Linked DNA regions of Aliidongia dinghuensis. The protein of the gene in region 2 interacts with the protein of the main gene of each other region in a pairwise test. Links are inferred from orthologs where the notes say so. Each region holds a gene or a part of one and is shown on either strand. Other genes may lie near its edges.

The links. Proteins that work in one complex are often made in the same cells at the same time.
Region 1: the proteins of IEY58_RS01775 (region 2) and ftsA interact in binary tests that used the Escherichia coli proteins (3 or more experiments, as listed by UniProt). The link is inferred for Aliidongia dinghuensis from one-to-one orthologs.

The regions. Positions count from the first base shown.
Region 1 is NZ_BMJQ01000005.1:314,627-317,626, forward strand. It holds ftsA (cell division protein FtsA), read right to left. Parts: upstream 2,128-3,000; coding sequence 874-2,127; downstream 1-873. Other genes in the region: ftsZ (cell division protein FtsZ), read right to left, coding at 1-704; IEY58_RS11980 (cell division protein FtsQ/DivIB), read right to left, coding at 2,124-2,990; IEY58_RS11985 (D-alanine--D-alanine ligase), read right to left, coding at 2,978-3,000. UniProt on the Escherichia coli protein: Essential cell division protein that assists in the assembly of the Z ring. May serve as the principal membrane anchor for the Z ring.
Region 2 is NZ_BMJQ01000001.1:360,664-366,371, reverse strand. What follows is about bases 1,130-4,060. They hold IEY58_RS01775 (rod shape-determining protein), read right to left. Parts: upstream 3,149-4,060; coding sequence 2,111-3,148; downstream 1,130-2,110. Other genes in these bases: IEY58_RS01770 (S53 family peptidase), read left to right, coding at 3,622-4,060; mreC (rod shape-determining protein MreC), read right to left, coding at 1,130-1,885. Outside these bases: mrdA (penicillin-binding protein 2), read right to left, coding at 1-459; rod shape-determining protein MreD, read right to left, coding at 456-965; more of mreC, read right to left, coding at 962-1,129; more of IEY58_RS01770, read left to right, coding at 4,061-5,181; ilvC (ketol-acid reductoisomerase), read right to left, coding at 5,314-5,708. UniProt on the Escherichia coli protein: Forms membrane-associated dynamic filaments that are essential for cell shape determination. Acts by regulating cell wall synthesis and cell elongation, and thus cell shape.

The DNA.
Region 1 (3,000 bases), on a different replicon or contig from region 2:
GCCTCGCCCGTGCCCATCATCGCCTTGCCCATCTCGCTCATGACGGCGCGGATGTCGGCGAAGTCGAGGTTGATGAGGCCCGGCATGACCATGAGGTCGGTAACGCCGCGCACGCCGGCATAGAGCACGTCGTCGGCCATCTTGAAGGCCTCGGCGAAGGTCGTGCGTTCGTTCGCGACGCGGAACAGGTTCTGGTTCGGGATGATGAGCAGCGTGTCGACGAATTTCTGCAGTTCTTCGATGCCCGCCTCGGCGAGCCGCATGCGGTTCGTGCCCTCGAACTGGAACGGCTTGGTGACGACGCCGACCGTCAGGATGCCGTTCTCGCGCGCCATCTTGGCGATGACCGGGGCAGCGCCCGTGCCCGTGCCGCCGCCCATGCCGGCGGTGATGAACACCATGTTCGAGCCATTGAGGTGGCCCAAGATCTCCTCGGTCGCCTCTTCGGCGGCCTGGCGGCCGACGTCCGGCCGGGCGCCGGCGCCGAGGCCGCGCGTCACCGACTGACCCAGCTGCACCTTGCGGTCGGCCAGCGAATGCTGCAGCGCCTGCGCGTCGGTGTTGCAGGCGATGAACTCGCAGCCGACCAGGTTGGCGCGGACCATGTTGTTCACCGCATTGCCGCCGGCGCCGCCGACGCCGACCACCATGATGCGAGGGGTCAGGTCGCTGAATTCCTTGGGAATGCTGAGGTTGATGGTCATCGGTTCCTCCGGGTCAGGGCACGGGCCGTCGGGCTTTGGTTACGAGAAGCAAGCAACAAGGGCGATTCGATAGCGAAGTCTCAATCTGACCGGCCCTTCGCCAGTGCCGCGATTCTGATCGAATCGGTTGGTCAGATCAATAGGCGGTAGTGAAATTGGCGCCGGCATACTACAAATTCTCCTTCAGCCAGCCGCCGATACGGCCGAGCACACCCTTGGGCTGATCGGGCGCATTGGGGTCGCGTCCGCGCGTCTCTGCGCGCTCGGACGCGGCGAAATGCAGCAGTCCCGCGGTGGTCGCGAAGGCCGGTCCGCCGGTCGACTCGGCGAGGCCGGAAATTCGCGTCGGCTTGCCGACTCGCACCTGTTTGTCGAGAATCATGCCGGCGAGCTCGCGCGTGCCGGGAAGTTGCGCGGCGCCGCCGGTCAGCACGACCTGGCGGCCGGCGAGCTTGTCGAAGCCCGAGGTCTCGAGCCGGTTGCGCACGAGCTCGAACGTCTCTTCGAGCCGGGGCGTGATGATCGCGATCAGGTGCGACTTCGGCACGTGGTTGGTGTGCCCATCCTCCTCCTCGCCCACCACCGGCACGCTGATCGTCTCGCGCTCGTCGGCGGGCGACGGGATGGCGCTGCCGTAGAGCGTCTTCATGCGCTCGGCATGGGAGATCGGGGTCGAGAGCCCGCGCGCGATGTCGTTCGTCACGTGCACGCCGCCGACCGGCACCGTGTCGGCATAGACGATCGAGCCGTCGTAGAAGACCGCGATCGAGGTCGTGCCGCCGCCCATGTCGATGACGGTGACGCCCAGTTCCATCTCGTCGTCGACGAGGGCGGCCAAGCCCGCGGCATAGGGCGAGACGACCATGCCCGCCACTTCCAGGTGGCAGCGGCCGACCGCGGCCATCATGTTGCGCACGGCAGCGGAGCCCGCCGAGACGACATGCATGTTGACGCCCAGGCGGTCGCCCATCATGCCGCGCGGGTCGCGGATGCCACGGCTGCCGTCGATCGAGAATCCCACCGGGATCGAATGGATGATCTGCCGGTCGGTCGGCTCGCGATAGGCATGGCCCTGGTTCAGGACGCGCTTCATGTCGGCATCGCCGATCTCGCGCCCGCCGATCGAGATCTCGATCGGCACGATGCGCGAGGCGGGGAAGCCGCCGGACAGGTTGACGATGACCTGGGTGATGGTCTCGCCCGCCATCTGCTCGGCGGCATGGACCGCGTTCAGCATCGAGGTCGCCGCGGCATCGAGGTCGACGATCTGCCCGGCGCGCACGCCGCGCGACACCTGATGGCCGATGCCGAGCACGCGCGGGCCGCCGGTCTCGCGGCGCGCGATGAAGCTGCACACTTTGGTAGTGCCGATGTCGACGGCGGCGATCAGCGTGCCGCGCGGACGGGATGCGGCCTTGCTCATGTCTTCTTCGGGGCGGTCTTGGCGGGTTTCGTCGGGGTCGTCTTCGTCGGCTCCTGGTTCACCTTGACGACGACCCGGTCCGCCAGGCGCAGGTCGACGCGCTCGATGTCGCGCGCGAGCAGGCCGTGGTCGCGATCGATCGCGGCCAGATGGGTCCAGGCGCCGGCGACGCCGTCCTCGGGCAGCTCGACGTCGATGCCGCTGTCGAGCTTCAGGTTCCAGCGCCGGTCGTTGATCCAGACCGCTGCCTGCACCTTCTTCATCAGGTCCGGCTGGGTGCCCAGCACCTGGATCAGGCTCTGCGCGTGCTTGGGCGCGTCGTCGCCGACGACCAGCAGCAGGTTGGAATAGCGCTCCAGATGCTCGGTCGCGACCACGACGCCGTCCTGGTCGATCAGCACCATTTTGCCGTGACGCTGCCAAAGGGCGAGCGGCTTGCGCTCGACCAGCTTGATGTAGATGCGGCCGGGCAGCTGCCGCTCGACCGCGGCGGTGCGCACCCACGGCAGCGCTTCGAGCTGCAGCTTCGCGGCGGCGGGGCTGACGCCGAAGATCGGCCCGCCGGGGCGGGCATTGACCGCGGCCAGGATCTCGGCCGGCGTCGTCATCTGCCGGCCCTCGACGTCGAGCGTCTGCACCGTGAAGCCGGCCGCGGCCGTCGTCGCCAGGAGCGCGTTCGAGAGCCGGTTGCCATGATCGAGCTGATCGGCGGCGCCGAGGCCGCCGAAGACGAGCACGGCCAGGCCCAGGACGGCGCCCGCGACCCGCGTCGGCCGCCGCGGCAGCCAGCGCGCGATCCGGCGCTTCAGCAGCAGGCGCTTCGCGCCCTCGAGATTCTTGGCGGCTGGTTTCACGCGTCGCATGTCGCAGACT
Region 2 (5,708 bases):
GGGCAGTTCCGGGACATTGACCTCGATGCGGGCGACCTCCTCCCACGAGAGATTCTCGCGCACGACGATCGGCACGAAGGAGTGCTTGCTCTTGATCTCGCGCAGCACCCGATGGCGCTCGTTGTCGCCGAGCGGGATGAGGGTGCCGATCGCGTTCAACGTACTGTCGATGTCGCCCGCCTGCTCGGCGACGAGGACGACCCGGTAGCTCTGCTGGTTGACCGCGAGCGGCACGCCGAACCGGTCGAGGATGCGCCCGCGCTGCGGCGCCAGCAGCCGGAGATTGATCCGGTTCTCCTCGGCCAGCACCTTGTATTTGTCGGCCTGCAGCACCTGCAGGTAATACATGCGGGCGGTGAGCGCCCCCACGAGGCCCAGCTGAATGCCGCCCAGCATCAGCGTGCGGCGGGTCAGGACCTTGTAACGGCTCTTGTCCTGGGCGAGCGGGCGCGGCTTCACGACGACATCACCCGCTGCACGCGCGAGAAGACCCAGGACAGCATCGGATAGAACGCCGCGGTCAGCACCGCCTGGAACGCGAAGCTGCGCGGATCGGGCAGGTGCCCGCTATAGAGCGCGCCCATGCCCCAGCGCAGCAGGGTGACGGCGACGGTCGCCAGCACGAAGCCCCACCACAGGATCGGGAAGTTCTTGCCGACGAAGAATTTGCGCTGGGTCAGCACGATCGCGCGCACGGTCAGAAGCGCGAACGGCGTCACCCCCGGCGGCCCGAAGGTCAAGAGATCGATCAGCAACCCGACCAGGAACACCACCAGGTAAGGCAGATGGTCCGGTCGATAGATCGTCCAGTAATAGATCGACATCAGTACGTAGTCGGGCGTCACCTGGGCATAGCCCGGAATGTCGACGGGTATCACGGACAGGATGGCGAGCACCAGCGTGAAGGCGGTCGGCACCAGCCTCTGGCCGATGCCGTCGACCGTCTCGACCGGCTTGGCCTTCATGGCGTGGGACCGGCCTCGCCCTTCCCCGCATCGCCCTTCGGCCGCTTCGGCGCCTTTGGCTGCGGCACCGCGTCGGGCGGCAGCACGCCCGACAGGCCGAAATCGACGATACGCAGATATTCGACGCGGCTCAGATCCGCGAACGGCTCGACCCGGATGTTGCCGCCCTCGACGGCGGCGACCGTGCCGATCGGCATGCCCGGCGGGAACACGCCCCCATCGCCCGACGTCACCACCCGGTCGCCGACATTGATCTTGGCGTGAGCGCCCAGATAGGCCAATTGCGGCCGGTCGGTATTGTCGCCGGCCAGGATCGCATGCTCGTCGCTGCCGCCGACGACGACCGGGATCCGCGAGTTCAGGTCCGTGATCATCAGCACGCGGGCCGCGCGCTCGCCGACCTCGGTGACACGGCCGATGAGGCCGGTGCCGCCCGCGGCCGCCTGGCCCTTGGCAACGCTGTCGAGCGTGCCGCGGTTGACCAGCAGGTTGCGCGAGAACGCGCCGCCCGAGGTGCCGATGACGCGGGCGGTGATGAACCAGGTGGAGCCGTCCGGCTGATAATTGAGCAGGCTGCGCAGACCCGCGTTCTCATTGTCGAGCCGGTGAGCCACTTGCTGCCACTGCAGCAGCGCCGCGTTCTCGGCACGCAGGCGCTCGTTCTCGCGATAGAGCTCGGCCAGGGCATGGAAATGCGCCACCGTATCGCTCACGGCGGTGACGGGCTGGGTCATCGCCTCCAGCACCGGCGCCATGACGTCGTTGACCTGCGTCCGGATCCGCTCGATCAACGCCTGGTCGGCGCGCCCGACGATCATGATCGCAACCGAAAGCAGCACAAGTGCCGAATAGGCGAAACGCTGCGCCGCCGATTTCAGCGGTCCGACAATCTGCGAAACAGGTGCCGAGCGCGATTTCACGAACGTTCCCCACGACGGATGGAGGACCTCGACACAACCATCAAATGTGCCGCCCCCGCCTCGTTGATTGTCGTCATATCACACGAAAGGGCAAACAATCGATTACGGAAATCAGAGTTCAGACCATCCGAGGTCGCAAATGCTTCAAATTTGACCGATAGATGACACAAATCGTTTCGAATGCGACTCATGGCTTGGCAAACCCGACGCCGGACGGTGACCCGATCAATACATGCTGATGAGGACGTTCCGGAGCGCCTTGTCTTCGAGCGCGCGGCCCGTCCCCATGGCGACGCAGGTCAAGGGATCGTCGGCGATCGAGACCGGCAGGCCGGTCGCATGGCGCAGGATGTAGTCGAGATTGGCCAGGAGCGCGCCGCCGCCGGTCAAGACGATGCCCTTGTCGACGATGTCGGCCGCCAGTTCCGGCGCCGTGTGCTCGAGCGCCACCTTGACCGCCTCGACGATCGCGCCGACCGGCTCGGCCAGGCTTTCCGCGATCTGCCGCTCGCTGATCACCAGTTCCTTGGGCACGCCGTTCATCAGGTCGCGGCCGCGGATCTCCATGACCCGGCCCTCGCCGTCCTCGGGCATGCAGGCGGAGCCGATCTCCTTCTTGATCCGCTCGGCCGAGCCTTCGCCGACCAGGAGGTTATGGTTGCGGCGCATGTAGGCGATAATGGCCTCGTCGAGCTTGTCGCCGCCGACGCGCACCGAGCGCGAATAGACGATGCCGGCCAAGGACAGCACCGCCACCTCGGTCGTGCCGCCGCCGATGTCGACGACCATCGAGCCCGACGGCTCGGTCACCGGCAGGCCGGCGCCGATCGCGGCCGCCATCGGCTCCTCGATCAGGTACACCTTGCGCGCACCGGCGCTCTCCGCCGATTCCTGGATGGCGCGGCGTTCAACCGCGGTCGAGCCCGAGGGCACGCAGACGATGATCTCGGGCGAAGCGAAGCTGCGCCGGTTGTGCACCTTGCGGATGAAATGCTTGATCATCTCTTCCGCGACTTCGAAATCGGCGATGACGCCGTCGCGCAAAGGGCGGATCGCCTGGATGTTGCCGGGCGTCCGTCCGAGCATCAGCTTCGCTTCATCGCCGACGGCGAGGACCTGCTTCTTGCCCTTGACGCTCAGGATGGCGACGACGGACGGCTCGTTCAGCACGATGCCCCGGCCCTTCACATAGACCAGGGTATTCGCCGTGCCGAGATCGATCGCCATATCGGCGGACATCCAGCCCAGTAGTGATCCAAACATGTGTCTTTGCTCGATGGTGCGAAGGAACGAAATTTCCGAAACGCCCGGCGCCCGCCGGACAGGCCCGGGTCGGATGCGGGGCGGGTCTAGGGCTGCAGTCCGCGGACGCCGCCGGCCGGCCCTGGACCCGGCGCGCCCGGCGGGCGGGCGGTCGACGGGGCGAGACGGGTGAACGCGGAACGAATGATCATGGACATCGGGACGCAAATCCGCCGGACGATCGCCGTCCGGCACGGGCTCTAAGGCAAGCCGCGCGCGACACGCGCCCGACACCGGCAGTAGGTCTAGCGAGTCACGTTTGGAGTCGCAAATGGATTCATGAGGCGGATTTGCGGCAAATCCCGCGGTTGCGGCGGGGCTGCCGTGCGCCGGGCAGGACTGTCGGTGCGCGGCCTATGCCTGAGATTGCGATCCCCCCGCCGCCCCGGCGAATAGGCTACAATCCGGAGTCTCCTCCGACGACAACGGGCACGATGATGATGGCCGAGCGGCATCTTGCGGATTTTCCCGACAGTCTCCTGCCCCCGCCCGAGGATGCGACACGGACCGGCGACGCGCCGGCCGACGAGCGGCTCGAACTCAGCCTCTACCTGAAGCCGCAACCCGGTGAGGCCGAAAGCGTCGCAGGGGCCCAGGACCCACGCGCCGCCCTCGCCGCCCGCCGGCACGCGCGCCACCGAGATGATATCGCCCGGGTCCGGCAGTTCGCCGCCGACCACAGCCTCACCGTGGCATCGGTCGAGCCGGCGCGGCGCCTCGTCAAGCTCGCGGGCACCGTCGCCGCCTGCGAGGCCGCGTTCGGCACCAAGCTCAGCCTCTACCGCCAGGGCGAGCGGCAGTTCCGCGGCCGCAGCGGCATGCTGCGCCTGCCGGCCGACCTGCTGCCGATCGTCGAGGCGGTGCTGGGCCTCGACGACCGTCCGGCCGCCTTCGCCAAGGCGCTCCGCATGGACGACGTCGCCGCCGGTGCCGGCTATCGGCCGAACCGGATCGGTGCGTTCTACGATTTCCCGACCGGCGTCACCGGGGCCGGGCAATGCATCGCCATCATCGAGCTGGGCGGCGGCTATCTCGACGCCGACAATGCGGCCGCCTTCGCGGCCATGGACCTGCCCCTGCCCGAGATTGTCGCGGTACCGATCGACGGTGCTACGAATGCACCCGGCCATTCGACGGCGGCCGACGAGGAGGTGGCGCTCGACCTGCAGGTGGCGGGCGGCGTGGCGCCCGGCGCCAGGCTCGCGGTCTATTTCGCGCCCGCCAGCTTCGCGGGCTTCGTCGATGCGGTGAGCGCGGCGATCCACGACCCGGCGCACGCGCCGGGGGCGCTGTCGATCAGCTGGGGCGTCAACGAGACTGCCTGGTCGGCGGCGGCGCGCCAAGCTATGGATTCAGCGCTGGAAGATGCGGCCAAGCTCCGCGTCTCGGTGTTCGTCGCGGCCGGCGACAATCTCGCGACCAACGGCAAGACCGACGGCGCGCTCCACGTGCAATACCCGGCGTCGAGCCCCTGGGCGATCGGCTGCGGCGGCACGGCGATCACGACCGACGGCGCCCGCATCACGGCCGAGACGGTGTGGAGCGACACGGGCAACGGCGAGGGGACCGGCGGCGGCATCAGCACGCTCTATCCGGTGCCGGACTTCCAGCAGGCGGCCAACCCGCCGGTCCAGATGCAGACCCGCCAGCCCGGACGTGGCGTGCCCGACGTCGCGGGCGACGCGGCCCAGCCGAGCGGCTATGTGATCGTGCTGAACGGCGTCACAAAGACGATCGGCGGCACCAGCGCCGTGGCTCCGCTCTGGGCCGGTCTCGCGGCCCTCATCAACGAACGGGCGCCCGCGCCGTTGGGATTCTTCCTGCCGACGCTCTATGCCGAGCCCGGCCTGCTGCGCCCGATCACCGAGGGCGACAACAAGCCCAAGGGCACCGAACTCGGCTATGTCGCCGGCCCCGGCTGGAACCCCTGCACCGGCCTGGGCGTGCCCAAGGGACAGGCGCTGTTCGAGCGGTTTACGAAAACGAATAGCTGAGGGGCACCCCTCACCCCGACCCTCTCCCCGCCATGCGGGGCGAGGGAGAAAAGAAAACCCTCTCCCGCACAAGCGGGAGAGGGTGCCGAGCATCGCGAGGCGGGTGAGGGCGCCGCCGCTGTACCGATTGCCTCAGTTCTTCGTCTTGTCCACCAGCCGGTTCTTGGCGATCCACGGCATCATGGCGCGCAGCTTCTCGCCGACCTGCTCGATCGGGTGCTCGGCGGCGCGGCGGCGCATGGCCTTGAAGCTCGCCTGGCCGGCCTTGTTCTCGAGTACCCAGTCGCGGGCGAAGCGGCCGGACTGGATGTCGTCGAGCACGCGCTTCATCTCGGCCTTGGTCTCGGCCGTGACGATGCGGGGACCGCGGGTATAGTCGCCGTACTCGGCCGTGTTCGAGATCGAGTAGCGCATGTTCGCCATGCCGCCCTCATAGATGAGGTCGACGATCAGCTTCACCTCATGCAGGCACTCGAAATAGGCCATTTCCGGCGCATAGCCGGCGTCGACCAGCGTCTCGTAGCCGG